Regions from separate parts of the Paenibacillus sp. RC21 genome, predicted to be linked through region 3. Evidence: a T-box and tRNA genes for the amino acid it is inferred to sense, from the RefSeq annotation. Region 3 holds a T-box; the other regions hold tRNA genes.
What was found. A T-box is a leader RNA that pairs with one kind of tRNA and senses whether it is charged. The one in region 3 lies ahead of argS (arginine--tRNA ligase), so its partner is inferred to be a tRNA-Arg.

Region 1: it has a tRNA-Arg gene. The T-box ahead of argS (arginine--tRNA ligase) is inferred to sense a tRNA for this amino acid. The anticodon was not compared.
Region 2: it has a tRNA-Arg gene. The T-box ahead of argS (arginine--tRNA ligase) is inferred to sense a tRNA for this amino acid. The anticodon was not compared.
Region 4: it has a tRNA-Arg gene. The T-box ahead of argS (arginine--tRNA ligase) is inferred to sense a tRNA for this amino acid. The anticodon was not compared.

Annotation. Positions count from the first base shown of each region.
Region 1 covers NZ_JBIYCS010000005.1:43,728-51,652, reverse strand. Annotated here, with positions in the region: gene ABIA61_RS17275 (carbohydrate ABC transporter permease) at 1-643, shown strand, start outside; gene ABIA61_RS17270 (GH1 family beta-glucosidase) at 667-2,013, shown strand; gene ABIA61_RS17265 (exodeoxyribonuclease III) at 2,103-2,867, opposite strand; tRNA gene ABIA61_RS17260 (tRNA-Arg) at 3,090-3,163, opposite strand; gene ABIA61_RS17255 (hypothetical protein) at 3,398-4,333, shown strand; gene tig (trigger factor) at 4,477-5,790, shown strand; gene clpP (ATP-dependent Clp endopeptidase proteolytic subunit ClpP) at 6,202-6,792, shown strand; gene clpX (ATP-dependent protease ATP-binding subunit ClpX) at 6,805-7,925, shown strand, end outside.
Region 2 covers NZ_JBIYCS010000008.1:19,452-27,376, reverse strand. Annotated here, with positions in the region: gene gap (type I glyceraldehyde-3-phosphate dehydrogenase) at 1-61, opposite strand, end outside; gene ABIA61_RS21510 (sugar-binding transcriptional regulator) at 153-1,190, opposite strand; tRNA gene ABIA61_RS21505 (tRNA-Arg) at 1,426-1,500, shown strand; gene clpP (ATP-dependent Clp endopeptidase proteolytic subunit ClpP) at 1,710-2,306, shown strand; gene ABIA61_RS21495 (stalk domain-containing protein) at 2,434-3,546, opposite strand; gene ABIA61_RS21490 (SIMPL domain-containing protein) at 3,782-4,540, opposite strand; gene ABIA61_RS21485 (HPr family phosphocarrier protein) at 4,811-5,080, opposite strand; gene whiA (DNA-binding protein WhiA) at 5,216-6,160, opposite strand; gene ABIA61_RS21475 (gluconeogenesis factor YvcK family protein) at 6,166-7,152, opposite strand; gene rapZ (RNase adapter RapZ) at 7,165-7,925, opposite strand, start outside.
Region 3 covers NZ_JBIYCS010000001.1:440,195-448,119, reverse strand. Annotated here, with positions in the region: gene ABIA61_RS02160 (ABC transporter ATP-binding protein) at 1-1,848, shown strand, start outside; gene ABIA61_RS02155 (S-layer homology domain-containing protein) at 1,959-2,927, opposite strand; gene argS (arginine--tRNA ligase) at 3,133-4,857, opposite strand; T-box leader at 4,918-5,172, opposite strand; gene ABIA61_RS02145 (four-helix bundle copper-binding protein) at 5,251-5,580, opposite strand; gene ABIA61_RS02140 (MogA/MoaB family molybdenum cofactor biosynthesis protein) at 5,842-6,357, shown strand; gene ABIA61_RS02135 (nicotinate phosphoribosyltransferase) at 6,428-7,891, opposite strand.
Region 4 covers NZ_JBIYCS010000005.1:94,590-102,514, forward strand. Annotated here, with positions in the region: gene ABIA61_RS17445 (LacI family DNA-binding transcriptional regulator) at 1-315, opposite strand, end outside; gene ABIA61_RS17450 (6-phospho-beta-glucosidase) at 492-1,835, shown strand; gene ABIA61_RS17455 (SDR family oxidoreductase) at 2,028-2,786, opposite strand; tRNA gene ABIA61_RS17460 (tRNA-Arg) at 3,097-3,170, opposite strand; gene ABIA61_RS17465 (magnetosome magnetite crystal formation protein family) at 3,347-3,640, shown strand; gene ABIA61_RS17470 (hypothetical protein) at 3,935-4,294, opposite strand; gene asnB (asparagine synthase (glutamine-hydrolyzing)) at 4,461-6,305, shown strand; gene ABIA61_RS17480 (DUF4367 domain-containing protein) at 6,579-7,211, opposite strand; gene ABIA61_RS17485 (peptidoglycan-binding domain-containing protein) at 7,227-7,559, opposite strand.

The DNA.
Region 1 (7,925 bases), on a different contig from region 3:
TTGGGAAAAAGGGGATTTCTCTCAGTACATGTGGAACAGTATTTTGTATACGGGCGTATCTACGCTATTAACGTTGGTGATATCCGTGTTTGCAGCTTTTCCATTGGCGCGGGGATACGTTAAGTTCAGCACTTTCTTTTATGTGTTTTTCCTGATATCCATGTATCTTCCGAACCCGCTGATTCCGCAATTTGCTCTCATTAATAGTCTGGGACTTTACAATACCCAGCTTGGTTTTATTTTGCTGAAAACAACGGGTACCGGCATTGCCTTCCTGATGTTTGTGGGATATATCAAGTCTGTCTCCCGAGAGCTGGATGAAGCGGCTGCTATGGACGGGTGCGGATATTCACGCTATTTGTTTACGATTCTTGTACCGCTGATGAAGCCGGTGTTGGCGACAGGCATCATTTTGACAGCGATTGGGGCGTGGAACGATATTATAGGTCCTACCATTTATTTGTCTGATCCCGCGTATCAGCCAGTGACCAAGGGATTGTTCTCCTTCTACGGACAATACATGAACAACTGGCCGCTGCTCGCTTGCGGTATCCTGATTGTTACACTACCGCTGGTTATTTTGTATATTTTCCTCCAGCGCTTTATTGTTGGCGGTGCAATGGCCGGAGCTGTGAAGTCTTAAATCCTGAAAGGATGATACCAAGTATGAGTGAGAATACCTTTTTATTTCCAGCCACTTTTATGTGGGGAACCTCGACCTCTTCTTATCAAATTGAAGGTGGTGTAGCTGAGGGAGGAAGAACGTCTTCCATTTGGGATACTTTCTGTCAAGCACCCGGGAAGGTGATAGGCGATGACAGCGGAGATATGGCTTGTGATCATTTTCACCGCTTTAAGGAAGACGTGCAGTTAATGAAGCAGCTTGGCTTTCTACATTACCGTTTTTCCGTGGCCTGGCCGCGCATTATTCCTGCACCCGGCGTGGTTAACGAACAGGGATTACTCTTCTATGAGCGCCTGCTGGATGAGATTGAGTCGGCCGGGCTAATTCCGATGCTGACACTGTATCACTGGGATCTTCCGCAGTGGATCGAGGACGAGGGGGGTTGGACAAATCGAAGGATTATCCAGCATTTTATGACGTATGCCTCTGTAATCATGGATCGGTTTGGACAACGCATAAACTGGTGGAACACGATCAACGAGCCTTATTGTGCCTCTATCCTGGGCTATGGTACAGGTGAACATGCTCCCGGCCATGAGAACTGGAACGAAGCCTTTACTGCCGCTCACCATGTCCTGTTGTGTCATGGCATTGCCATCCATTTGCACAAGGAAAAGGGTCTGACAGGTAAGATAGGAATTACACTGAACATGGAACATGTGGATGCTGCTTCTGAGCGACCTGAGGACGTAGCCGCTACCGTCCGCCGAGATGGCTTTATCAATCGTTGGTTTGCCGAGCCGTTGTTTAACGGGAAATATCCAGAGGATATGGTGGAATGGTACGGGGCGTATCTGAACGGCTTGGATTTTGTACAGCCTGGTGATATGGAGCTGATTCAGCAGCCGGGGGATTTTTTGGGCATCAATTACTACGCCCGCAGCGTCATTCGAGCGGCTACAGACGCTTCGTTGCTTCAGGCAGAGCAGGTTCGCTTCGAGGAACCGGTAACGGATATGGGATGGGAGATTCACCCCGAATCCTTTTATAAGCTGCTAACTCGGATTGAGAAGGATTTTACCAAGGGCTTGCCCATTCTGATTACGGAAAACGGAGCAGCGATGAAGGACGAATTGATGGATGGGAAGATTGAGGACACTGGACGTCAGCGCTACATTGAGGAGCATTTAAAGGTATGCCATCGCTTCATCGGGGAGGGAGGGCAGCTCAAGGGCTATTTTGTCTGGTCATTCCTTGATAACTTTGAATGGGCTTGGGGCTACAGCAAACGTTTCGGTATTGTACATATTAATTACGAAACGCAGGAACGGACACCCAAACAAAGTGCGCTGTGGTTCAAGCAAGTGATGGCGAATAACGGGTTTTAAATAGATTATCATGATAATTTAAGCTGTCATGCTGCAATAACAGAGCATGACGGCTTTTAAGACTGCATAAATTTTTGTGTAAGGGGGGACTATGCTGAAATATCTTGCATATCCAGTATAACAGGGCAGTGGTCGCTGCCCGTAATATGGCAATCAATGCTTGCATCTATCAACAGCGGGCGAAGTCTGTCCGAGACGAGAAAGTAATCGATCCGCCAGCCGATGTTCCGTTCTCTCACCTTCGGCATGTAGGACCACCAGGAATAAACATCCGTCCTGTCAGGATTAAAGTATCTGAAGGTGTCTATAAATCCAGCGCTCAGCAACTGCGACATTCTGTCACGTTCCTCAGGCGTAAATCCGGCATTTCCGCGGTTGGCTTTCGCATTTTTCAGGTCAATTTCCTGATGAGCCACGTTCAAATCTCCGCAAACAATGACAGGCTTCAATGCATCCAACTGTTGCAGATAGCTGCGGAAACGGTCCTCCCATTCCAGTCTGTATGGCAGTCGGGTCAAATCCCGTTTGGTATTCGGAGTATATACATTAACCAGATAAAATTTCTCAAATTCCAAAGTAATGGTTCTGCCTTCAGGTTCCCCATTTTCTTCAAGTCCATAATGCACAGAAAGAGGTTTGATTTTGGTGAAGATAGCGGTGCCAGAATATCCTTTTTTCTCGGCATAATTCCAGTACTGTGTGTATTCCTCCATATTCTCCATCAGGATTTGTCCCTCTTGAAGCTTGGTTTCCTGTACGCAAAAAATATCAGCATTCGTTTCTTTTAGATAAGTATAAAATCCTTTGGTCACACAGGCTCTTAAGCCATTAACATTCCAAGATATGATTTTCATTTATTAATTCTCCCTTGCCGTACCAAACATGTAAGCATACTGCTTTATTTCTGTGGCACTTCGTCAGTTCATGCTCGTCGGAAAATATTTAACATTAGATGATAGCATTCTCAGCGTTTTTTTGAAGTGGATACGAACTTTTCTACATTAGAATAGAATATATTTTTTTGTGCGGGGTTGTGAAACGAAAAAAAGCTCCCTTACGGAAGCTTCTCACGATAACGTCCCAGGAGGGATTCGAACCCCCGACCGACGGCTTAGAAGGCCGTTGCTCTATCCAGCTGAGCTACTGGGACATAAAATTCAAGCGAAGATTAATATATCACATGGATAAAAAAAATTCAAGCTTTATTTCGCATATATCCGGTATTCAGGCTTTCTTTAGCATAAAAATCAAAGTAGCTATCGTTTTTTTTGCCTCATAAAAGGGTATGTTAGAATACAGGTGAATATGTGGAAGACGAGAGGTTGGACTTCGGCCGCTGTTTCTCATATAATCTACAAATACTTTAGCTTGCGGTGGAGAGGGGGTGCCTTTAATAAAGGACTCCAAGGTGACGACAAAAGAAAATAATATTGTTTTGTTTCCGAAGACACTGGATTACTATCAAATTCAACTCACTGTAATGCTTGAAAACGAGCGTTACGGAGAGGCGATGGCGATGCTGCGTTTTTTGATGCAGTGTCAGGGACAGGAACAGAAGCAATACGAAGAGTGGGAGGCCCTTTTACAATGGCTGGAGGCCGCATTTCCACAGTATGCCGACAGAGGGGCGGACACGGACACTACGGCAGAAGATGAGGTCAATGAAGCAGAGCTGGCTCGCCAACATGCGCGCTTCAAGCAGGAGCAGGATGCAGGCTACGGCAACAAGCTGCTACATATGGCTATGGATGAACCGTTGTCGGAACAGACGATTTTAGCGCTGGAACAACTGTCTTATCTGGATCTGCCAGAAATCGACGATGCGCTGCTTAACTGGATTAAGGAACGGGAAATCCACCCTCTGCTTCAATTCCGTGTTTTGCAGACACTACGACGACGCGGAATGGAAGGGACGATCGAAATCAGCCGGGGAGATGAGAAGGCAGAAATCGAGATTGAGTCTATTCCGTTGCGGCCGGATGAATTTCCTGAACCGATTATGCGTATTCTGGAGCGGGTGGCCGATCAGACTGAAGTGCATGAGCCTACGCTGTTCTATTTTGCGCAGGAGCTATGGTCGCAGTTTGTGATGGCGGTGTACGGTACGAAAGATTACAGGTCAATGCTGGTGGAGGAGGACGGGATGCCGGATATTTGGGCGGCAGCACTCCATCAGACGGTATCGGAGAGTCTGAGTGGCAACAAGGACGAGGAAGAAACCCGTGCTATATATGGCATTACCGATGCATTGCGCTTCCGTTTTGAGCAGGTATATCGGTCGATGCGTCTATTCGTAGCGGCGGGAATGAACACTCCATAACGGCCGGAAACGTTTACCTGTGAAGTCATTCAAGGAGCTGCCCTTGAAAAAGATAGTAATGTTAGATATACTATAGTGGTTATTTTGTGTGCGTTGATCGTATGAAAACTAAGTGAAGATTTTGTTGGAGGGGAAAGCATAAAATGAAAGCAACTTGGGAGAAAATAGAGAAGAACCTTGGGGTTCTTGAAGTTGAGGTTGACGCGGATCGTGTAGCCGCTGCACTCGACAAAGCTTTTAATAAAGTGGCTAAACAAGTAAGTGTACCAGGATTCCGTAAAGGTAAAGTACCACGTCCTATTTTTGAAAAGCGTTATGGTATTGAAAGCTTGTATCAGGATGCAATTGACTTCCTGCTGCCAGAAGCCTACAGCCAAGCTGTAGAAAAAACGGATATTTTCCCGGTAGACAGCCCTGACGTTGAAATTGATCAATTCGCTAAAGGCGAATCTTTCAAATTCAAAGCCAAGGTTACTGTTAAGCCTGAAGTGACTTTGGGTGAGTACAAAGGTGTAGAAGTGCCTGTAAGCAAACTCGAAGTAACTGACGAAGAGCTGGCTCAAGAGCTGGAGCGTTTGCAACAACGTCATGCCGAGCTGGTTGTCGTTGATGAAGATGCTGCACAATCCGGCGATACGGCTATTATCGACTTCGACGGTTCCGTTGATGGTGTACCATTCGAAGGCGGACAAGCTGAGAAGTATTCTCTGGAGCTGGGCTCCAATACGTTCATTCCTGGCTTTGAAGAGCAAGTGGTCGGTTTGCACACAGGCGATTCCAAGGACGTTGAAGTAACGTTCCCTGAGAACTACCATTCTGCTGATCTCGCTGGCAAACAAGCAGTCTTCAAAGTGAAAGTTCATGAACTGAAACGCAAAGTTCTTCCTGAGCTGGATGATGAATTTGCAAAAGACGTAAGTGAATTTGATACACTGGCTGAATTCAAGGAAGACTTGAAAAAGCAACTGCTGGAGCGTAAGGAAAATGAAGCTAAAGCTGCCCGTGAGGGTGCGGTAGTGGAGAAGGTTGCTGAGAACGCAACAATCGACATTCCTGAAGCGATGATCAAAAGTGAAGTGCAAAACATGGTTCGCGATTTTGACAACCGTCTGCGTAGCCAAGGCATGAATCTTGAAATGTTCCTCGGATTCTCCGGCCAAAGCCAGGAAGATCTGGAAGCGCAAATGAAAGTGGATGCTGAGAAGCGTGTACGCAACAACCTCGTGCTGGAGCAAGTGGCTAAAGCGGAAAGCATCGAAGTTTCCGAAGCGGAAATTGATGAAGAGCTGAAAAACATGGCTGAAGCTTACAAACGTTCGGTTGAAGAAATTCGCGGTATTCTGGAAGGTAACGGCTCGTTCGCAAACCTGAAAGAAGAAATTTCACTGCGCAAAACGATCGCTTTGTTGTTGGAAAACAGCAAAGAAGTTGAAGCGCCAGCTGAAGCTGTCGAGTAATTCAAACGATAAAATATACGGGGTATGCCAAACAGGTTGCAACGTAGCAATTAGATAGGGATAAGGCACGTAGTGAAAGTTACGTGCCTTATTTTTACCTTGGGAAATCCATATTTTAGTCTTTTATGGAAAATTCTGTGAGTTGCGCTTTATTGTTGTACATAAGTCACTGCTGTACATTTGCACATACATACGAAACATGGTTAAATATGAGAAGGTCTCGGCTAAGCACGTTGTATAACAGCCCGCACTGCATATATGAGCGGATGCAAATATGACACGAGACTCTGAACATGTTAAAATATTTTGTAAGGTGTTCCCGTTTCATGCTTGCCGCTTCCGTTTTAATGGGACTTAAGGAAGTGGATGAATACTGGTGTTCATTTCAATAAAGAAAAGAGGTTGGTCGTGATGAGTCTCGTCCCTATGGTTGTGGAACAAACGAATCGAGGAGAACGATCTTACGATATTTACTCGCGGTTGCTTAAGGATCGCATTATTTTCCTGAGTGGCCCGATTGATGACGATGTCGCCAATCTCGTCATTGCACAGCTATTATTCCTTTCTGCGGAAGATCCGGAGAAGGATATCAATTTGTACATTAACTCGCCGGGCGGTTCTGTAACTGCGGGCATGGGTATATATGATACAATGCAATTCATTAAGCCAGACGTATCGACGATCTGTGTAGGCATGGCTGCAAGTATGGGCTCTTTGCTACTCACAGCGGGTGCGCCAGGCAAGAGATATGCGCTTACCAACAGCGAAGTTATGATCCATCAGCCGTTGGGTGGCATTCAGGGGCAAGCCTCCGATATGCTGATCCATGCGGACTGGATTCTCAAAACGCGTGCCAAGCTGAATCAAATCTATGTCGAGCGTACGGGTCAGCCCCTCGAAAAAATCGAACGTGATACTGACCGGGATTTCTTCATGGAAGCGGAAGAGGCAAAAGCATACGGCATCATTGACCAGGTGCTGTCTAGACCGATTAATCTGTAAAGGGGTGGCTCTATGTTTAAATTTAATGATGAAAAAGGACAACTGAAATGTTCCTTCTGCGGTAAATCTCAGGATCAGGTTCGCAAGCTAGTTGCTGGACCGGGCGTATATATATGTGACGAATGCATCGAGTTGTGCACAGAAATCGTGGAAGAGGAATTGGGTCATGAGGAAGAAGTAGATCTGAAAGACATTCCGAAACCAATGCAAATCCGTGACATTCTGGATCAATATGTAATTGGTCAGGATCAAGCAAAAAAATCGTTGTCCGTAGCGGTATATAACCACTACAAACGTATTAATACGCAGAACAAAATTGATGATGTGGAACTGCAAAAAAGTAACATTTTGATGCTCGGACCTACAGGTTCAGGTAAAACGTTGCTTGCGCAAACCATGGCTAAAATCTTGAACGTTCCTTTTGCCATTGCAGATGCCACTTCCCTTACGGAAGCAGGTTATGTGGGCGAAGACGTTGAAAACATTTTGCTAAAATTGATTCAAGCTGCCGATTATGATGTGGAAAAAGCTGAACGCGGCATTATCTACATCGACGAAATTGATAAAGTAGCCCGCAAATCCGAAAACCCGTCCATTACGCGTGACGTATCGGGTGAAGGTGTGCAGCAGGCTTTGCTTAAAATTTTGGAAGGCACGGTTGCTTCTGTACCTCCACAAGGTGGTCGTAAGCATCCTCATCAAGAGTTCATTCAAATTGATACCACCAACATCCTGTTCATTTGCGGCGGTGCCTTTGACGGTCTGGAGCAAATGATCAAACGTCGTGTTGGCAAGAAAGTCATCGGCTTCAATGCCACTACAGATCAAAAGGATTTGAAACCGGGCGAATATACTTCTATGGTGTTGCCTGAAGATCTTTTGAAATTCGGTCTGATTCCGGAGTTTGTAGGACGTTTGCCAGTTATTTCTACGCTGGAGCCGCTTGATGAGAACACATTGGTTCGTATTTTGTCTGAGCCCAAAAATGCATTAGTCAAGCAGTATCAGAAGATGCTCGAATTGGATAATGTTACTTTGGAGTTTAAGCAAGATGCTCTGGAAGCCATTGCCCGTGAGGCCATCAAGCGTAACACGGGTGCCCGTGGCCTTCGTGCGATCATTGAAGGCATTAT
Region 2 (7,925 bases), on a different contig from region 3:
TCCGGCGGAAAGCAAGGCGTCCAATACGTCCGAAACCGTTAATACCAACTTTAACTGTCATGAGTGAGTTCCTCCCAAAGTTCGTTTAGTTTAGTTTATATATTCAAGACAGACCCGAAAGCCCGTCAAGACAACACAATTCATAAATCCGTTTAACCATTCAAATAATGGCTTACAATTTCAGCAGCAGCGCCTTCGTCGGTGACAAGAATATCTTCCTGCCCGAAACGCAGCACTGCATGAATAGCGGCCGCCTTGCTCTTACCTCCAGCTACGCCTAGAACCGTCTCGGTACGCCTGATATCCTCCAAACGGAGTCCAAGCGTCAGCATTCTGTGAACAACGACGCCGTCTTCGTTAAAATAATAGCCAAACGATTCGGCAACCGCGCCCTCACTGCTGATCTGGGCAAAGGTTTCAGGGTCGAGCTTGCGTCTACGTGCCATTGCTATGGCGTTGCCTATCCCGTGAATGATGATCCGACTCTCGCGAATCAGGCTTAAAATATCCTGAATATTCGTATCTTCAAGCAGGGAGTTGTAAGCATGATTGCTGAGCAAATCCGGTACATGGAGCAGACGGTATTGTGAGCCGACCTTACGAGCCATTGTGGAAGCAATTGTGTTCGCCTGCATTTCCATGCTTTCTCCCAAACCCCCACGTGCTGGTACGAACCATCCGCCCTTAAGTGGGCCATTAGCAGGTAGTGTCAGTTGGTCCGCCACGTCGGCAATCGTCGTGCCACCTGTTACGGCGACCACATCCTCGTCGTCCATAACACTCAGCAGCGCTTTTGCCCCGGCACGACCCAGCTCCTGCTTCGTTAAAGGAGAAGCATCCGAATCCCCTGGAACGACAACCACCTTCCTCAAACCATAGGCTTGACGAATCTGATCCTCCAATTGGGACAGGCCGAACAAGTTGTTCGCAATTGGCTCCAGCTGTTCCAGCAGATCCAGTCCTGCTTTGCTCACCTTCATGCCCACACTCTCAATCTCAATCAGCCCTTGGGCTTTAAGAAGATCGGTTTCGGCGCGCAACACGCGCTCGGTCATGTTCAGTGAAGCCGCCAGCGTTCTGCGTCCAATAACATCGGACAGCATAATCTGATGCAGGATTGTGTACCTTTTTTTCAAAACATCCATGAGGTCGGGCAGAAGCTGCTTCTGTATTTCTAATATCTTTCGCATGCTTTCCACTCCCGCACACTTCTAAGTTCTATCTTTAATACTATATCACTAACTGGTCTTAAAACGTCCCGGGTTAACTTTTTAAGTCCCACGTATATCTTACCCAATATTTGCTCCACATGCAAGTCTATCTGAACCTATATTTCTCAACTTTTTATGTGAATATGCGCACGTAATAAAAGCTTGCAATTCAATGCCGTATATCATATAATCATCTTTGTTTCCAATTAGCTGTGCGCCCGTGGTCCAACGGATATGACGTAGGCCTCCGGAGCCTGAGATCGAGGTTCGATTCCTCGCGGGCGCGCCATTTTATATGAATGTCTAAATGCTTCTATATACTGTTTTAACCAATAAGAGCGCAGAGGGCTCTTTTTTTTGACTATTAGTTTGACTTTCTTTGACTTTTTGTTTGAAATTGTTTATCATGTGGTTAATACGGTAACAGTTTATAAATAGGGACGTGTAATCGGCATGTCCACCAAATCCATTAACGATATTAAAGGGAGGTTTTTTGACGTGAGCTATGTTCCTATGGTAGTAGAACAAAGTAACCGCGGCGAACGCGCCTATGACATTTATTCCAGACTGTTGAAGGATCGCATTATTTTGTTGGGCTCGGACGTCAATGACGTTGTAGCCAACTCTATTATTGCGCAAATGCTGTTTTTGGCTGCCGAAGATCCTGAAAAAGACATTCACTTGTATGTTAACAGCCCTGGCGGTTCGATCACAGCCGGTATGGCCATTTTCGATACGATGCAATATATTAAACCTGACGTGTCTACGATTTGTGTAGGTATGGCGGCTTCCATGGGTGCGTTCTTGCTGAACGCAGGTGCCAAGGGCAAACGTTTTGCTTTGCCGAACAGTGAGATTATGATTCACCAACCGCTGGGTGGCGCACAAGGTCAAGCAACGGATATTGAAATCCGCGCCCGCCGCATTCTGAAAATGCGCGACAAATTGAACCGCATTCTCGCAGATCGCACAGGCCAACCACTGGAGCGCATTGAAAAAGACACAGACCGTGACTATTTCATGTCCGCGGATGATGCCAAGGAATACGGTATTATTGATAAAGTGCTTACTAGCTCCTCTCCAGAAGGTGTGTAAGAGAACGAATTATGGCCTCTGAATAGCTGGTAAACGAAAAAAGCTGCCCCGGATGATTGTATCCGGTAGGCAGCTTTTTTCGTTTACTATTCTTTTGTGTACAGATAATCTAACTTATTCATTTGTACTATTCATTCTGTCCAGTAAAAGGCTTGCTGCCTTGAGGCAACAATTGACCAAACGAATAAGTGAACTCAGGAATACCATACGCATAAGGCCCATACTCATACAAGTCAAACACAATCGTCACACCGCTATTCGTTACATAAAAATTCGGATTAGCCGCAATATTCTTGAAGCCACCAAAGCCGCCTTCATTCACCATTGGACCATTAATTTTTTTCTTCAGGTCGCTATTAAGAAACTGTTTGTAATTAGGATTGGCCTTCAGCACGTCAGACAATTGCAGCAATTTTCCATCAGCGAGTGAGAACGTATATCCTTTACGGGCCGTCATACCATGAGCACCAGCCGTATCGGAGTAATCCTCCATAATGATGCTCAAAATCCCTTGTTGGTTATAGGCAATAGCAAAATCATTACTGAAAGTATACGGTCTTTCTACTGTAGGTTCACCCTCTGCTACTTGCTTTTTGCCTGCTGCCAGTATTCCCTCCGCTTGCTTTTTGAGCACACTATTAATGGCCTGCTGAGCTTCAGGGTTTAGCTGGCCACCGCTGATTTGCGAGTACTTAACCTTGTAGGAAACCTTTGCATCACTCGAAGCCGGAAGAGATTGGGACGTAATCGTGATCGGATTTAGCTGGCTTTTACTCATTGTTACTGTTTTCTGAGCTGCATTCCACTGAGCATCGATACCCAGATAGTCTTTCAGCAGACTCATAGGAATGTACAGCTTCCCGGCGATCTGTTTGGCGTCCATGTTGCGTGTGGTTATTCCATTGACATTGACATAGGGACCATCGGAGGAAGAGGACATGATGTAAAGCTTATTGTACCCACTACCTACGGTATAAGTCGCTGTTTTGGCATCATAACTCACCGGAATCCCCAGGCTGTCGCGCAATGCTGCTACGGGAATCACTGTGCTTCCGTTCACCTGAATCCCTTTGGTCGCCAACGTTTTACCATTCCATTTAATAGAAATACCTGGTTGCTGTGCTGTAGCCTGTTGTTTGTATGAAGCTGCCTCGATATAGGAAACGGGAACAACTGCAACTCCTACTAAAATTCCCGCTGCCAGCAGTGCGGAGCCCCATTTTTTTGTATGCTTGTTCATATTAAATATTCCTCCTGTTATAGATGTGTATTCTACGTGTATTGATTACTTTACTTATTATATCTATCCCCCTATGTTCGTAGTTTACAATCTGTACACTCTCCGATTTCAATCTGTACATCTAGGGGACCCAGCTATTACAGACTCATTACAAAATAATTTCGACATATAAAAAAGCCAGCAAGTCATCCTGCAAATAAAGCAGGACGCTTGTGGCTTCGTTATCATCTGTACGTTAGTTCAATTCGTATTGTGCCGATACTTGGACCTTCACAGTCACTTGACCGGATTGTATTTCTGTTCCGCCGCTTGTATCCAAGAGTGCTTTACTCATAGCAGCCTCACGTTGTGTGAAGATTTGGGCATCTCCCCCATCTACCGTTACGTTCAGGAGAGTTCCAAGCCCTCGTTTGGTTGCCTTCGCTACAGCACTGGCTTTGGATTGAGCATTTCCCAACGCCTTGGCAATCGCTTCTTCTTCATAAGCTGAAGAGTTTTCTACCGAAAAACGCACATTATCCACGTTGTTCGCTCCAGACTGTGTAGCCTCATCCAGTAACTGACCGATTTTATCCAAATTACGGTACTTTACGGAAAGCGTATGATTGGCAATATAGCCTTTGAGCTTCTGTCCTTGTTTTTCGTCATAGGTATAGTTAGGCTGCACGTAGAACTGGCTCGTCTGAATGTCGTCTGCACTGATGCTCCACTTTTCTTTCAGCAGTTGTGTGACCTTACTTATTTTAGCGGCGTTGGCTTTTTGGGCAGCTGCTGCTGTATTTCCTTCAGATTGTACGCCGATGGATAGATAGGCAATATCGGGTTTAACCAATACTTCCCCGCTGCCACTCACATTAATTACACTGCTTACCGTCGTAGATGCTGACGCGGCATAGGCGCGATCTGCTCCTGTCCATAATCCTCCCGCTACTACTCCTGCCAATAATGCTCCTGCCAGAACTGCTGTATTTGCAGCTTTTGTCCAATGCTTCATCATATTCGCCCTCTTTTCTTGATGATGTATGTACCTTCCAGACGGAAACTAAGGGAAAAGGTTGCAGTTAGGCACCACATTTTCGAAACAGAGTACCATCACAGAATTTAAATTGCTTGTAGCTTGGGCTAAACACAGCGCCGATATTCAAAGAGACCACATTGTAGCAGCCCAACAGGGGATTGCCCACTCTGTTTTTTCGGGTACAAAAAAAGCCCCAAAGGGGCTTTTCACTAAGAGCATATACCATATCACAAAGCAGATGTTTATTTATTGATTTTCCAGCTCTACTTTACTAACCAGACTTACTAAAGCGTTTACAGCCTGTTCGGCATCCGCACCTTCAGCACTAATGTAAATTTCAGTACCTGTACTGATGGCAAGGCTCATAATACCCATAATACTCTTGGCATTAACCTTCTTGTCTTCTTTTTCCACAAAAATCTCAGATGAATATTTATTCGCTTCCTGTACGAACAACGCAGCAGGTCTGGCGTGCAGTCCTGTTTTCAAGCGTACGACTACCGGATGTTTTGACATGTCAGCTTACCCCCTCATCAAATAAATCTGGACACTACTTACTCCATTTTATTTATCACATTATAACATTAACCCGGGACAGACACTAGAAAAAAAACTAAAAAAACCGGGGCTGAAGCCCCACAGACACTCCTTTTATGGAATCAGGCCGTTTTCTCCCCTGATTTTGTCAGCCATCTCGTCAATTTTGCGAAGTCGATGATTGACACCCGACTTACTCACAACCCCTTTGAGCATTTCCCCGACTTCTTTTAAATTCAAATCAGGATGAGCGAGACGTATTTCCGCCACCTCGCGCAGCTTATCTGGCAGCGTATCCAGGCCGACTTCCCTCTCCAGCAGCTTGATATTCTCAATTTGCCGGACAGCAGCTCCAATCGTCTTGTTCAAATTAGCCGTTTCACAATTAACAATCCGGTTGACGGAATTACGCATATCACGCATAATGCGGACATCCTCGAATTTGAACAAAGCCTGATGCGCGCCAATGATGCTGAGTAGCTCAATGATCTTTTCGCCTTCCTTGATGTAGAGAATAAAGCCTTTTTTTCGCTCAATGCAGCGGGCATTCAGATGAAACTCATTCGCCAGATCGACCAGCGCCTGGCAATGCTCCTCATACATCGAGGAAATCTCCAGATGGTAAGACGATCCCTCCGGATTGTTCACAGAACCACCTGCCATAAAAGCGCCACGCAAATAAGCCCGCTTACAACAGTTTTTCCGAATGATATCCCGATTAATCCCGTCCGTGAACAAGAACCCTTCTGATACGATGTAAAGATCCTTCAAGAGCTCTTGTACACCGCTTGGAATGCGGACAATGTACACGTTATTTTTTTTCAGGCGCATTTTTTTCCGTACAAGCAGCTCAATATGAACTTGAAAATGCTTTTTGATCAAGGAGTAAATCCGCCTTGCAATCGCGGCGTTTTCTGTGGACACGTCCAATATCACCCTTTTGTTGGACAGCTGTACGGACCCGAGCATACGTATGAGCGCAGATAGTTCCGCTTTTTCACAGCAGGGCTGGCTTTCAATCATCGTAAGCTCTTTTTTTGTTTGTGCCGCAAAGGACAAGGGACTCACCTCCTTCTTAATATCCAGTTTTGTACCAATTGGTAAATGTGCTGGCTCAGTTTGTCGGCATCATGCCGTAAATAGGTGCGGAACAGAACAAGCGTATCTGCCACCACTTTATACCCCCGCTCAGTCAGCTCTCCCATGTCTACTTGAACTGGCTTGGCACCCTGCTCGGCATACATTTCCTGTACCTGAGGCGGAATCTCTCCATTATTGACGATCACATAATCAAACAAATGATGCCCTACATGCTCATAAATAGCCTGCAAGTGGTCCCCCACTGTATATCCATCCGTTTCGCCTGGCTGAGTCATAACGTTGCAGACGAATATCTTGATAGCGTCTGATTTCACCACAGCCTCTGCAAGCTTCGGTACAAGCAAATTCGGCAAAATGCTGGTGTACAGACTGCCAGGACCAATCAGGATCGCATCGGCCTCATTAATGGCCTCTACAGCCTCAGGCAACGGCTCCACGTGAGTCGGTTCAAGAAAAACACGTTTGATTCTGCCGCCCGCTTCCGGGATTTTGGATTCACCGGTAACCACCGTGCCATCCTCCATTTCGGCACTCAGCACAACGCCTTCTTCAGCCGCCGGCAGCACACGCCCCCGTACAGCAAATACACGGCTAAGCTCACGCACCGCCGTCACAAAATCTCCTGATATATCGGTCATCGCCGCTAAAATCAGGTTGCCCAGACTATGGCCTGCCAAGCCTGATCCTGCACCGAAACGATATTTCAGCATATCGGACATCACCGGCTCTACATCAGCCAGTGCAGTCAGCACATTACGAATATCCCCCGGAGGGGGCATTTGTAGCTCACTGCGCAATATCCCGGAGCTTCCGCCATCGTCAGCGACTGTAACAATAGCCGTAATATCCAGCGGCTTTTGTTTCAACCCCCGCAGCATGACGGACAAGCCGGTTCCGCCGCCCATAACAACAATACGAGGGCGCTCCCGTTGTGATCCGGTCTCTTTCATGTTTTCACCTCATTAATGCCGGTCGCGATCAGCATCCCGATGTGAAACAGAAACTGATTCTGTTTCACTGGCACCCAGCATTTTTCCTAAATATTCAGATATCGCGACAGAACGATGCTTACCGCCGGTACACCCGATACCAATAATGACCTGGCTTTTGCCTTCCTTGCGGTATTGCGGAATCAAAAAATGTAACATATCCAGTAGCTTGGTCAGAAATGCCTGAGTCTCCGGCCATTTCATAACATAATCATACACATCGCTATCCTGTCCGGTGTGTGGTCGCAATTGGTCCACATAGTGAGGATTGGGCAGGAAACGCACGTCGAATATGAGATCGGCATCAATGGGAATACCATATTTGAAGCCGAAAGAGGTAATGTTTACGGAAAGCATGCTGCTCTCCAGATGAGAAAATCGGGAAATAATCCGCGCCTTTAAAGTTGCAGGCTTCATTACACTTGTATCAATGACCTGTGTTGCCGAGCTTTTCAGCTCCTCCAACATTTTGCGCTCCAGTCGTATACCGTCAAGAGGCATACCATCCGGAGCAAGCGGGTGGCGACGACGGCTCTCCTTGTATCGCTGTACGAGAACACCGTCATTGGCATTCAGGAACAAAATTTCACAATGAATCGTAAAATGATCCTTAATATAGTTCAATGATTCCGACAAGGCTGTAAAAAATTCTCGCCCGCGCAAGTCAATCACCAGCGCCACTTTGCCTATCTTACCGTTGGACTGTTCAATTAATTCAGCAAATTTGGGAATCA
Region 3 (7,925 bases):
AACGGCACGCTGTCGGTGACACGCGGCTCCGACACCTTTCGCTATGATGCCAAGGCTTTGACAGCCGATGAGCTGTATAGCTTTTACAAACCGGAAATGCCCGGTATCTTTCAACTGATTGGCTGGTATTGCTTCTTTCTGGTCATTTCGATCTTTGCCGAATTTGGCAAAACGTACTGGCTGCAATCCTCGGCCAACAAGGTCATTCAAAAGCTTCGGCTTGACCTCTACGCACACATTCAACGGTTGCCAGTTTACTTTTTTGACAATCTGCCCGCAGGTAAGGTCGTATCCCGTGTTACGAATGACACAGAAGCGGTAAAAGATTTATTCGTGGCCGTACTGTCGAACTTCACTTCAGGTATTGTGACGATGGCTGGTGTATATGTCGCACTCTTTTTGCTGGACTTCAGACTGGGTCTGATCTCTCTGTTCATTGTACCGCTGCTGATCTTGTGGATTGTGCTGTACCGCAAGGTCGCCACCCGCTTTAATACGATCATTCGGTCCCGGCTCAGTGAGATTAATGCGATTATCAATGAATCTATTCAAGGGATGTCCATTATTCGTGTGTTCCGGCACCAGAAACAAACGCAACATGAGTTTGAAGAACTGAACGATGATTATATGAAGCATCAGAATAAAATGCTGAATTTGAACGCCTTCACTTCACACAATCTGGTCAATGTGCTGAGAAATCTTGCCTTTGCCGTCGTGTTGTGGTATTTCGGAGCAGAGGCGCTTGGCACGACAGGCAGTGCTGTATCACTAGGCGTATTATACGCCTTCGTCGATGTACTGGGACGACTGTTCCAACCGATGACTGGTATGGTCAACCAGCTTGCGGTGCTGGATACATCAATCGTATCCTCTGGACGGGTATTTGAACTGATGGATGAAACCGGAGAACAGGTAACAGACGGCACGATGCGGCGTTACAAAGGTCTGGTGAAGTTCGACGACGTAACCTTTGCCTACAAAAAGGATGCTGTCCTTAAGCATATTTCCTTTACTGCACATCCCGGCCAAACGGTTGCACTCGTCGGACATACCGGATCCGGAAAAAGCTCAATTATTAACCTGCTGTTCCGGTTTTATGATCCGCAAAAAGGAACGATCACCATTGACGGAACCTCTGTCAAGGACATTCCAAAGCAGTGGCTACGCCATCATATGGGTATCGTTCTTCAAGATCCATATTTGTTTACAGGTACAGTAGCCTCCAATGTCAGTCTGGGAGACAGCCGGATTACCAGAGAACAGGTGAACAAAGCACTGTGTGATGTCGGGGCTGACAAACTGCTGGCCCATTTGCCGCAAGGCTTTGACGAGCCAGTGATCGAAAAAGGAAGTACTTTATCAGCCGGGCAGCGTCAGCTCATTTCCTTCGCCCGTGCGTTGGCCTTTGATCCGGCGATTCTGATTCTCGATGAAGCTACCGCCAATATTGATACCGAAACCGAGGCGCTTATCCAATCTGCGCTGGAGGTGCTCAAGAAAGGGCGTACTACCTTCATCATTGCTCACCGTTTGTCGACCATCCGCAGTGCGGACCAAATTCTGGTGCTGCATCGGGGCGAGATTGTCGAACGCGGAAACCATGACGAACTCATGGCTCAGGGTGGTCGTTACTTCCAGATGTATCAGCTCCAGTCAGGAACGGCGGGAACAGATACAAATCCATCCTCTAGTGCATCGTCGGAACAAGAAGCTTTACTTGCAGAGAAAACTGCTGTAGCAGCAGGAGCTGCCACTTCTGGAAAAGCCGATACCCGAGCAGGTACCAGCTCCTTGCAGAAACCGGGCACAGGTCAAAACGGACCCGGCTTGGCTGGAGGAAGCGCATAAAGTAAGCACACAAAGCATGCATAAAAAAACAGCAAGTCTCCGGATAAATACAATGGAGACTTGCTGTTTTACTTTTTCTAAATATATGTTTCGTGTGTACGCTACAAGTATTATTGGGCTACCGAGGTGCCTGATCCTGTAGGAGGAAAAACAGTTCCCTCTACCGCCTTAATCGTAACTTTATACTTGCTGTCCACCAGTGTACTTGTGTGGGTATCCGTAATGACCTGGATATTCATTTCCCCCGGCTTTGGACTTGTCAGCTTGTAGTAAATCACTGCAGTGGCGTCATCTACGTAGTCGATATGATCCACTTCAATGCCGTAACCGGGATTGGGTGCCTGCAAACGGGTTAATGTTACCTTGTTCTGCTGTTCATTCACCTTCTCTACACTCATACTAATACCATTTTGCTGGCCCGGATCTGAAGGCTCTGCCGGATTTTCTGGAGTGGATTCAATCGGTTTATGATTTTGCACAAATTCGGATGCATTATAGACCATCTCCGCTGCCTCCATTCGGGTTACTTTACGTTCCGGATTAAAGTTGCTCTTTTCATCTAATTTAGCAATTTTGGTCAACAACAGGAACTGAACCCCTTCGCTTGAATCTTGGTCCAGCTTCTTGCCATCCGCAACATTAATGTACATGCGGACTGTTGGATATTCTCCGGTTGCACTAACCGCTTTGTACAGTATATTCGCGAATTGTTCTCTTGTCATCTGAGTACTTGGATCAATATCCGGTGACAAAGGAATTTGGTGTTGAGCCGCAATCCGGTAAGACTTGGCATACCATGCCGAAGACGGAATATTGGCGAAGGAACCCGTCGTGAAATCCGGCATAACTTGAAGATCCATCGCATTAACGACCATATGCACCCCTTGTGCATACGTAAGTGATTGATCAGGCGCAAACTTATCCTTCGTGATGCCCTGAATAATACCTTTGTTCTGAAGCGAACTTACAATCTTCTCCTGCTCTGTTCCTTTTATATCACGAAATGCCGAAGCTGACGTAGCCACTGCCAACGAACAGATCACCAGCAAAGCTGCTGTCACGCTTTTGTTTTTTTTCATGAGATGCACCTCCATATTTACTATGTTTCTTCTATACTTATCGACGCAATACTATCAACAAATGTTTCAGATACTCAAAAATTGATTGTAAAAAAAGCCTACGATACTTACAGTTAGTGTAACCCGTTTAACTCTTTTCTGCTCACGTCCTAGGCTATATTCTAAGGATACTCACTTTGCGGGCACTCTTCCTCAGGCCATTTGGCTACATCCGATAGGGTGCTTTCAGGCCAAGAAGATGCAGCGTATGTGCCAAAATATCAGCAGTTTGTCCAGCCAACTGAATGCGCCACGGCCCACCATCGACAATCCGCTCCTTGGCGTAAAAGCGGTTGAACGCCTGCGCCGTATCCAGCGCAAACCTCGCGATAACCGAAGGTTCCAGTTGCCGAGCCGCACGTTCCAGTTGTCCCTGATAACGAACCAGTTGCTTAAGCAGTGCCCAGCCTGCATCCCCCAGCATTTCATCCGATGCATCGGTGAAATCAGATACTGGATGTTCCCTCATAGGAACGTCGATACCAGAACCATCCACCGTACCGGCGCCAGCATAAGCTTTTTCCAAAAGACTGCGTATACGTGCATGTGTGTATTGTACATAAGGACCTGTCTCACCTTCAAAGGTTAACGCGTCTTCCAGTGAGAAATCCACTTCGTTCAGGCGGTTATTTTTTAAGTCGCCAAAAATGATCGCCCCGATGCCGACGTCCTCGGCTATTTCCTGTTGATCCTGTAAATTGGGATTCTTCTGGGTGATGATAGTTAGAGCGCGGGCCACCGCTTCATCCAGCACCTCCTCCAGCTTCACGACCTTGCCGCGTCTTGTGGACATTTTTTTACCTGCAAAACGCATCAGACCAAACGGCACGTGCTCACACTGCTCCGCCCACGTCTCCCCTGCACGCTTTAGCACCTCAAACACCTGCCGGAAATGCAACTGCTGCTCTCCACCTACCACGTACAGCAACCGATCAGCTTTCATCACCTCATGACGGTAGAACGCCGTAGCCAAATCACGGGTCGGATAGATGGTAGTCCCATCCTTTTTCAAAATCAGACAAGGCGGCAGCCCTTCATCCTCCAGACGCACCACAAGCGCACCGTCACTTTCTTCCAGCAAACCTTTCGTCCTTAATCGGGCAACAACCGCCTGCATTTTATTATTGTAAAAGCTCTCTCCCAGTACATGATCAAATGTAAGGTTCAGACGCTGGTACATGCGATCAAATTCACGCAGGCTGACTTCAACAAAAAACTCCCATAGCTGCTGAGCCTCGGTATCTCCATGCTCCAGACGGCGGAACCATTCTCGACCTTCGTCCTCCAAAGATGGGTCATGCTCGGCTTCCTCATGAAAACGCACGTACAGCTTAAGTGACTCTCCAATCGGATCTTGCTGTAGCTGCTCTTCATTTCCCCATCTTTTATAAGCCGCAATTTGCTTACCAAACTGTGTTCCCCAATCCCCCAAATGATTCACACTAACCGGAACATACCCCGTTTCCCCGAGAATGCGGTACAGTGCAGCACCGATGACAGTAGAACGAAGATGGCCGATACCAAACGGTTTGGCAATATTGGGCGAAGACATATCAATCACTACCCGCTGTCCGTGTCCGAGATCTGGCTTGAAAAATTCGGGTTTGCTCAATTCAGCCAGCATCAGTGGAATATGAATGGAACGCCCCAGTGTTATATTGACATAGGCTCCTGATGCCGAAGCAGTCAGTCCTTCCTTACGGGTTATGGCCTCCGCCAGTTCCAACGCAATTTGCTGCGGAGCCTTCCTAAACTTTTTAGCCAGCAAAAAACAGGGAAACGCTACATCCCCCCATTCCGGTTGTGGCGGTACCTCCAATAAAGAGGAAATCTCCTTTTCCTCCAAGCCCGTATGGGCAGAAATAGCCTGAGTAGCGATCGATAACAGCATGGCTTTCTCTCCTTTTTTTCATTAGAATCTAACAAAAAAAGCTCCCGCCTCTTGAATTATTCAAGAGACGAGAACTTCAATATCCCCGCGGTACCACTCTTCGTAAATCGGATTGTGCAATGAACTATGCATAATCGCCGATTTCACTCCAATGACAAATAACGGTGTCTGCCGGGCTGAACTACTAACGGAACTCCGTGTTGGAACAACCGTCTCCCGGGTGCGCTTCACGTTGGGCCTCATACCGGCTTCCACCTTTTCCGGCTCGCTGTAATGATATGGCTCCCCTGCTACTCTCCCGTTCCAAGACGTTAATTCCCATCATTATACAAACCTATCCTGTAGAAAGCAATGTTTTATTTTCTGTTCAGGCGCTGGCTCGATTATATGTAATTACACAGCCACCATTTGGCGGCATGCCTGAACACAACGGCGGCAGGCTGCTGCACATTGCTTGCAATGCTCATGAGCGTGCTTACCGCATTCAGCAGCACATACTTCACAGGCTTTGGCACACAGCTCACAAATTTGCTCGGCAAATTCCGTTCCGCGTTCCAACATTTGAGCAGCAAACCCGCATATTTCTGCACATTCCCGGCTCACTCGAATACACTCGCGCAGCATAGCCAAATCATATTCCTTCAAGCTCGCCACGTAACAGACGTTGCAAGCGTTCATACATTCCAGGCAAGCATCCACGCATTGTTGGTATGAATGTTTCATAATACATTACCTCCCTGTTGTTGACCCTGCTGTATTATTACCCGTCGACAATTGAGATTAATCAACCGTTGTTCACGCTTTCAACTTGACCAAACAAAAAATCCCGGCTTATGTAAGGAAGTGTACTATATTCCATCCCATCCGTGCAAGGGGATAAATCACACAACTCCCTAATGCCTGCTCCTGACTTGCACACCGACAATCATTCCTCTATTGTAAAAAGAGTATGTCTAACCATAGATCGAGGAGTGAGCATTGCAAATGAATATATCTTCTGTAGAGGAGCATCGACGGGAGGCCCCACAGCAGGTTAGCTGCATGGTTGTAACCGTCTCCGACACCCGCACCGTGGAAACAGATACCGGAGGACGTCTACTGGTGGATCTGTTGGAAACGAACGGCTATCAGGTGGCCCGATATGTTATCGTCAAAGACGACTATGATGGCATCCGGCAACTGGTATCCGAAGCCGCGGAACGCGATGACATTGAGGCTGTTCTTCTGACAGGCGGCACCGGTATTTCCCCGCGTGATACAACGTATGAAGCCGTATCCTCTCTGCTGGATAAGGAACTGCCCGGATTCGGGGAAATCTTCCGTTATTTAAGCTTTGCCGAGGATATTGGTTCTGCAGCGATATTGAGTCGTGCTGTAGCTGGCACTGTCGACCGGACAGCCGTATTTTCTATGCCAGGCTCACGTGGAGCCGTCCGTTTGGCGGTGGAGCGCATTATTATACCTGAGCTGCGGCATGTCATGAGGGAAATTTACAAATAACACACAGATTTTCCTCTTATGCTCTGAAACACAAAGAGGCACCCCATTATTTGCAGGGTGCCTCTTAAAACTATTCCTTTTCTTCCACTTCTGGCTGCATATAGCTGTCGATCAGCTTTTGTTTCAGCCCCCATACCTTTTCACTGAGATTTACACGGTAAATTTCCGGGTTCATTTTCCGCAAATATTCCGGCCAGAACAGTTGCAGCTGGGAAGTATGGTATGCGCGAATTTCATCCAGCCCGGGAAGTTCATACACTTTCTGCCCATTTACGAAAATAGGCTCCAGCATCGGAACTGCCTCGTAATTTTCCACATACTTCTTCATGTACGGATGCAACGGGTTAAAGAGTTTCAGCCGCTTTCCATTGCGCGGACGGTCTTCGTCCGGAAAAGAAATATAATCGGCGACAGCTCTCCCTTTCTTCTTATCTATAATACGATATACATCCTTCTTACCCGGTGTGGATACCTTTTCCGGGTTGCCCGAAATTTTAATCGTCGGCAGCATTTCTCCTTCTACTTCCCGTTCGACTAGCTTGTAAACCCCGCCCAATGAAGGTTGATCCGAAGCTGTAATGAGCTGTGTCCCCACACCCCATACATCGATACGCGCGCCTTGGGCCTTTAAGTTAAAAATTGTATTTTCATCCAAATCATTAGAGGCTACAATTTGTACGTAATCCAGCCCTTCGGCATCTAGCATTTCCCGAGCCTGAATGGATAAATAAGCCAAGTCACCACTATCCAGCCGGATCGAATTCATCCGTTTACCCTGACTCTCCAGCATCTTCGCTGTCCGAATCGCATGGGGAACGCCGCTCTCCAGCGTATCAAAGGTATCTACCAGCAGTGTGACCTGATCCGGTAAAACCTTCGCATACACGTCAAAAGCCTCCTGCTCGCTCATAAAGGTCTGCACCCATGAATGAGCATGTGTTCCCTTCGTCGGAATACCAAAATGCTCACCTGCCAGCATATTAGATGTCGCGTCAAAGCCCGCTACATAAGCAGCCCGTGCTCCCCAAATCGCCGCATCTGCTTCCTGCGCCCGTCGTGTGCCAAATTCCAGCAGCGTATCGCCGCTTGCCACCTGCTTGATGCGAGACGCCTTTGTCGCAATCAGTGTCTGGTAGTTCATAAAATTCAGCAATGCTGTCTCGACCAGCTGTGTTTCCATAATCGTTCCTTCGACACGTACCAGAGGCTCATTCGGGAAAACAAGTGCCCCTTCTTTCATTGAATGAACGGTTCCACCAAACCTAAACTGGCGCAATGCCTCCAGAAACATAGGATCATACTTCTCCTCTTGCTCTGAAAGGTAACGGATATCCTCTTCTGTAAAGCGCAGATTTGCAATGTAATTCACAATGCGTTCCAGACCTGCAAACACCGCATATCCGTTGCCAAAGGGCAACTTGCGAAAATATGCCTCAAACACAGCTTTTCGCTGGTGACTTCCGTTCACCCAATGGGCATACATCATATTAATCTGATATTTATCTGTATGTAATGCGAGGCTCGTTGACTGCATCATAATCATCCTCTCTGACTGTCCCCGGTTTTGC
Region 4 (7,925 bases), on a different contig from region 3:
TTCAAGCTCCCTTTCCTTATCCCCATTCGTAATAAAAAGGGCTATATTAAAGCCATGCTCCTGAGCATACATCGTAAAACCACGCACAAATAAATTCAATGAATCATTAAAAGAAATTGAAATAATTCCTATGAGCTTTGTCATGCCCGTTTTTAAAGAAATCGCATTCAAATTAGGAACGTAATCCAGTCGGTCTATGACCTCCTGCACACGCTGTCTTGTCGGTTCACTCACATACGGGTGGTTATTAATGACACGGGACACCGTTGCCGAGGATACACCCGCAAGCTTTGCAATCTCATGGATATTCGCCATAGTCCTCACCTCGTTCTCTCTATTTTAGCATGTCTTTGCGCTAAGCCTCCAGAATCTCATCACACCCCCAAAATTGTTTTTTTCAACCCCCTTGACCTGTAATGCATTACAGAGATTACAGTGAAATAGAAGCTTGAGAAAGCGGTTTAAAAAAATGTACTCAGGAGGCAACAATCATGAAAAAAGGCTTAAAGATAGCAACTATCGGTGGCGGCTCCAGCTATACTCCGGAATTAGTAGAAGGCTTCATCAAACGTTATGCAGAGCTCCCTATTCGGGAATTGTGGCTGGTAGACATTGAGGCAGGACGCGAAAAGCTGGAAATTGTAGGGGCCATGGCCAAACGAATGGTGAAAGCGGCAGGCATTGATTGTGAAGTACATTTGACGCTGGATCGTCGTGAAGCCTTGGTAGATGCCGATTTTGTAACAACACAGTTTCGGGTAGGCTTGCTCGAAGCCCGGATTAAAGATGAAAGTATTCCGTTAAAACACGGTATGATCGGTCAGGAAACCAACGGTGCCGGAGGAATGTTCAAGGCCTTCCGTACCATTCCTGTCATCCTCAGTATTGTCGAGGATATGAAAGAGCTGTGTCCGAATGCGTGGTTGATTAATTTCACCAACCCTGCAGGGATGGTCACCGAAGCCGTGCTTCGTTATGGTCAATGGGACAAAGTCATCGGATTATGTAATGTTCCAATCGGCGCGATCAAGAGTGCATCCGCTGTGCTGGACAAACCGGAAGAAGAACTGTTCTTTAAATTTGCAGGAATTAACCACCTTCACTGGCATAAAGTATATGACAAAACAGGGACCGAATTAACTGAGCAGGTGATTGAAGGACTGTACGCGCCTGGCGCAAAACCGGAAAAGGTCGTTGAAAATATTAGAAACATGCGTTTCCTGTATGATCAAGTGCGTCATTTGAAAATGCTGCCTTGTCCATACCATCGTTATTACTACATGACAGATAACATGCTGAAGGAAGAACTAGAGGAAGCCAAAAATGAAGGAACTCGGGGTCAAGTCGTCAAACGTCTGGAAGAAAGCCTGTTTGAACTGTATAAAGATCCTAATCTGGATTACAAACCGGAGGAACTATCCAAACGCGGCGGCGCGCATTACAGCGATGCAGCCTGTGAAATTATTAATTCCATCTATAACAACAAAGGCACACTGATGGTGGTTAGCACACGTAACAATGGTGCAATTGATGATGTTCCTTATGACAGCGCGATTGAAATTACCAGTGTGATTCGCGCACATGGTGCAGAACCTGTAAACTTTGGCAAATTCCCGCCTGCACAGCGCGGCTTGCTGCAAGTGATGAAGGCGATGGAAGAATTGACGATTGAAGCGGCGGTAACGGGGGACTACGCAACAGCTCTGCAAGCCTTCACCCTGAATCCGCTTGTACCAAGCGGTGACATCGCCCAAACGGTGCTGGATGAATTGCTGGAAGCGCATAAAGAGCATTTGCCACAATTTTTTGCGCATAAGGCGAAAGCAACGGTATAAAACAAAAGCAGAGCTTTTCCTATCACTTAATTGATGTTCCACGTTCTGAGGTTCGAAGCTATTGAATCCAGTAAAAGAGGCCGTGTCAGACACGGCCTCTTGGTATTTAATTATTCTCCCACAGTAACTCGTAGCTAATCCATCGCTCCAACTCCCGGGATAGAGCCACGTATTGTGGCTTAATTCAGATTATTAATAGGCAGTCCAACCTGCATCGGCAGTAATCACTGTAGCGTTCACAAAACCTGATTCATCCGAAGCAAGGAATAAAGCCACCTGTGCTATTTCCTCCGATTTTCCAAGACGTGGATTAATAGCCATTCCCAATTGCTGTCTGGAAGCACCAAATTTATTTAGATTAGTTATCGTTGAATTGATGTTAGTTTCCACACCACCTGGAGCAATTGCATTACAACGTATTCCTTGTGGAGCATACATGTAGCCTGTATTTTTAGTAAAACCAACAACTGCATGTTTAGAAGCTGTATAAGCTCCACCAGCTCGCCCACCAAACAACCCACCTGCAGAAGCTACGTTCACAATGACACCTTTTTGTTTTTCTAAAAAGATAGGTAGAACTTTACGAGTAGAACGCATAACACTGGTTGTATTAATCGCAAAAATTCTTTCCCACTGGTCATCTTTAATATCGCCTGCCGGTTCCATGTTATCCATAATTCCGGCATTGTTTACCAGAATATCTACTGTACCATAGGTGTCAACGGTCGTATCAATCAGATTCTGAATATCTTCTTCTTTTGCAACATTAGCAACTACGACGATAGCATCTCCACCATTAGCTTTGATTTCTTCTACCACATTAGTAGCTGCATCTGCATTAATATCGGACACCACTACCTTGGCCCCTTCTTGTGCATAAAGCTTGGCAATAGCTTTACCCATACCGGAAGCTGCACCTGTGACTACTGCAATTTTGTCTTGAAGTCTCATTTCTATCCTCCTCGTCTGCATCTGTATCCTGTATAATGTTCGACAGTTGTTCATCAACTTTTACAATTATAGTATAAAGAAGCACATCAGCTAAAATCATCAAACGCTACTTATTTTGCTCACTAGCAAACACTTTTATACATTAATGTCTATTAAATAGGGGGACATTTTATAAGAACTATCAGTCTATCGAAGCTCTGCTTAATGAAATTATAGACGATGTCACTACTGATTAATCGCATCATATCGTGAACCCTGTGAGCATAACTGGAACACAAAAAAGCTCCCTTACGGAAGCTTCTCTGTTATACGTCCCAGGAGGGATTCGAACCCCCGACCGACGGCTTAGAAGGCCGTTGCTCTATCCAGCTGAGCTACTGGGACAAAATGGTATTCGTTGGAACCTTATGTATTCAGCGCATTGATTATTATATCATATTTTTGCTAACTGTCAAAAGCATTTTTTTATCGTACAAGTAAACAGGCTGCAAAAGGAATCATTTGGACGCTGACGGGGTATTATGTACAAAAGGCCATGCTACGAAGGAGGTATCTAATCCGTGAGAGGTCTATTGTCATCACTTTGTTATTTCAGTATTTTTTTCGCCCCTTTTCTGTTGCCTGTTATTGTATGGATTGCGGTACGGGACGAGTATGTTCAGGGACATGCAAAAAAGGCCATTTTGTCGCACATTTTCCCCATTATCGCGGCGATTCCGCTATTGTATTTTATCGCAACGGCGAATCATGCAGGTTCTGTAATCGGGTTTGTGCTGCTATTCGCTGTGGTCTACCTCGGGGTATTTGTCTACAACATTTACAAAGGAATTATGACGCTCCGTGAAGCCGCATAAATCTGAAGAAGAAGCCTCCTGCATTCCGCGAGTTAAGCGGGATACGGAGGCTTCTTTAAAATTTTTAATGGACAAATTTATTTATTACCGAAACGTCTAGGACTTTTTGGCACTTCATGCCTTACGTTTTTCTCAAGCACTTCTTCCGCAAATTCATTGTTATGAATATAACTGCTGCCTTTGTTCTTCTTATACTTCGCTTTGCCGTCTATGATTTCCCCCTCCTTTCACGCTGATCCCGCGGTGGCGCTGGAGCCCAAATCAACAAAAGCCGAGGCATGGCGCATCCTATTCTCATACGCCGAACTCCTTGGCAAATTCCGTGCTGAGCTGCCCATAGGAAAGTAACTCCCTTTTAAACTTTTCCCGTTCTTCCCCGGCCGTAATGTGTGTGGAGTCGGTAAAAGCCTTGTCCGTCACTTCCTCAAACGCGGAATGCAGGTTATTGTCGTACCAATCCAGCGCCAGATCGGCGTCGTTACGAATGATGCGTACCACGTCATAGCCTTCCTGACCGTCCTGCTGATTGGTGGCAGTGATGTAGACCAGCAGTTCCGGGTCATCTGCCGCGCCTGGCCGCACCTCTACCTCTGCGCAGCGTACTCCGTCAAGTTCGGTGAAGCGGCGTATTTTAGCATCCTTGATGTAGTACATTTGCCTTCCTCCTTCCTTGCGAATACACGGGTTGCCCCATTTGTAGTTTTCGGAACGGACAGACATTTTATGCTCCTTTTCGGCATATATACTGATGAACTGGGGATTTAGTTTTTGTTTCATCCCAACACTGGATGAACACGACAAAGAGAGGATGAACAGACATATGTGCGGAATTACTGGTTTCATACAGTGGAACGGAGACTTAATGCATCAATCGGAGCTGCTGCTCAATATGACGCAAACGCTCTCCGATCGCGGACCGGATGCTGCAGGCACCTGGATATCCAACCCGTGTGCCTTCGGACACAGAAGACTGAGCGTCATGGACCCGGAAAACGGTGCTCAACCCATGATCCGGCAGCTTGAGGATATCACTTATACGATTGTATATAACGGGGAAATATATAACGCGCCTGAGCTGAAAAAAGAGCTGCAACAGCGAGGGCATTTTTTCCGGACACAATGCGACACAGAGGTATTGCTCGAAGCCTACATGGAGTGGGGCCCGGATTGTGTGGATCGGCTGAATGGCATTTTTGCCTTTGCGGTTTGGGACAGTGAGCGGGAGCAGGTATTTCTGGCACGGGACCGGCTGGGAGTCAAGCCGTTATTTTATAGCCAAACCGGAGATGTATTCGTATTTGGCTCGGAACCCAAAGCGCTGCTTCAGCACCCTGCGGTAGAAGCCGCAATCGACGCCGAGGGTTTGGCCGAAATTTTTATCATCGGTCCTGCACGCACCCCCGGACACGGCGTATATTCTTCCATGAAGGAGCTTCGCCCCGGACATACGCTAACGTACAGCCGCGACGGTGTGCGCATTCAAGCCTACTGGAAGCTGGAAAGCTTTGCGCATGAGGATAACACCGAAGAAACAGCGCTCAAGGTACGCGAGCTGCTGCTGGACACGGTAGAGCGGCAACTGATTTCAGACGTTCCGGTATGCACCCTACTGTCGGGCGGTCTGGATTCAAGCGCACTGTCCGCGCTGGCTGTCGATTATTACAAGCGTACCGGGCAGGGACAAGTTCATACGTATTCGGTCGATTATGTGGATAACGACAAGCATTTCGAAGCTCATGCGTTCCAGCCCGGAGCCGATGCCCCGTGGATTCAGCGGATGGTCGATGAGTTAGGCACGAAACATCACTGGATCGAATTCGATACGCCCGAGGTCGTAGCAGCGCTGAACAACTCCACGCTAACGCGGGATTTGCCCGGTATGGCGGATGTGGATTCGTCGCTGTATCTCTTTTGCCGGGAGATAAAAAAAGGAGCCACTGTCGCCATTTCCGGTGAGGCGGCGGATGAAGTGTTTGGCGGATATCCGTGGTTCCATCGTGAAGAAATGCTCAATTCGGGTACGTTCCCGTGGGCAGTCGCTCCCGACATGAGAGCCAGTCTGCTGTCTCCCGAGGTGCGGGACTGGATCAAGCCTTTGGAGTATTTGAACGACCGATACTCGGAAGCGGTAGGAGAAGTGCCGAAGCTGCCGGGGGAAACAGGTAAAGCTGCGCAAATGCGCGTCATGTCCTATCTGAACATCACCCGCTTTATGCCTACTCTGCTGGACCGTAAGGATCGGATGAGTATGGGGGCCGGACTGGAAGTGCGGGTACCGTATTGCGACCATCGACTGGTGCAGTATGTATGGAACATCCCGTGGAGTATTAAAATGACGGGCGGACGTGAAAAAGGTATTTTGCGCAAAGCGCTGGAGGGTGTACTGCCGGATGATGTGCTGTATCGCAAAAAAAGCCCGTATCCCAAAACGCATAACCCCTCCTATCTTGCTGCTGTGAAAAAACAGGCGCTGGATCTATTGGATGATTCCTCCTCCCCGCTGCTCAAGCTGATTGATGCCCAAAAAGTACGGGATATCGCGGCCTCACCGGAGGCATCTACCAACCTGCCCTGGTTCGGTCAACTGATGTCAGGGCCTCAATTGTTCGCGTATTTGGCTCAAGTGGATAACTGGCTGCGCACTTACAAGGTAGCGATTCGGTAAGCGTTAGTCGTAACCTGACATAACCTTCCTCAAGGCAAAACGTGAATAGCTCGGGTTGTATGGAAAATAATAAATGTCAAAAAGTCTATCCGCAGCTTGGTACCGTCCCCTTCAAATTAGACACTCAAAAAATCCCACATGAACCATGGATAGAGTGAACTGGAGGAGATATGTGCATGGCACGGTTTACTCAATTATGACTGGATTGGGAAAGGAAACTAAAAAACACAAACGGATCGTTTGTGTTTTTTAGTAATTAGTTCGACCAAAAAATTACTCTTGAATATTTTTTGCAATTTCCTTCAATTCATCAAGAGTGGCATTAAAAGAGGAAACAGTATAAAAGTGATCTTTCGTAATCAGATGAACAACCTTTCTTGCTTGCCCGTCGACATAAACAGCAGTATGGTCGTTGATTTTAGTCGACTCAACCTTTTCCTCTTTATATGAGTCTTTCAAACTCTCAATAGTAGCCTGTTCATCCATGTGGGATTCGGTTTGAATGACCATAATTTCTTTTCCATCATTCCCGCGATATGATTGTCTAATAACCAATCCATTCTCGCCTTTTAGTGCTGTTGTGTTTAATGGTTTCAAACTTACGTCTCCAGCCGCTGCTGCTGTTTTAAGCGAGGCTCCCTGCGCTAGATTAGGAATATGGATATCTTCTGCTGGTACATCAGATATGTTTATGAGTCCTTCGATATCAGTAGAGCTTTCAACTACTGTCTCTGCTGGTGTTTCCATCGGCGCTTGTGCTGTTGAAGCATCAATCGCTTCTGCTTTGGTCTCAACCGGAACCTGTGATGGAACTTCCGATTCGGCAGCATAGGAATTATATACAAATGCACCACTACCTATTACGAGTGCGCCACCTAATGCTACAGCAACTAATTGTTTTTTCAAATTAAACCCCTCCTATTAATATACTGTACCTGAAGTAACGGTCCTATTATTGGTTTTATACAAAACTGCATATCTCATACCACTACCACTATCTCCTGTCCCATAAAACACGTAATAAGTCGAACTGTCAGGAGTAGATAAGAAGAAAGATCTTCCTGGAACTTCAACAGAGACATTATAGTTCATTCTATTCCAAGTCCCCGAACCAGCTATTCCATCTGCTGTTAGTCCTTTAGCACTTTGAAAATTTTGGAGCCCTGATTTCACACCGCTACCAAAACTTCCATCAATCGTTCCTACGGTTCCCTGTTGTCCATAGGCCCATAAATTTGCTTGTAATGCTCTCACATATCCCCCGCTGTCGCCTTGGCGCAAAGTAGGGAAACCACTAAAATCACTGGCAGCACTTGCTATGCTTGCAAGCCCGAGACAAGAATGGACTTTATTAATCAGACTGATTATGTAAAAGGTTATTTGTATGTGTTTTATGACTAATAAAGAACGTACAAAATACAGCTACACTATTAATAGCTGCATATTGCATTTTGTTGTCTTCTCTTACATTATAAGTTTATTTTTGTAATTATTCAACAAAAATATGGGCAATTCCCCCAATCTATCAGGGGCACGCTGCGGAATTGAACCGCACAAGGGGTCCGACCAGGCTGCTGCTGTTTCAGCTGGTTAACTGGTTCCTTGCGCCAGCGCCTGCCA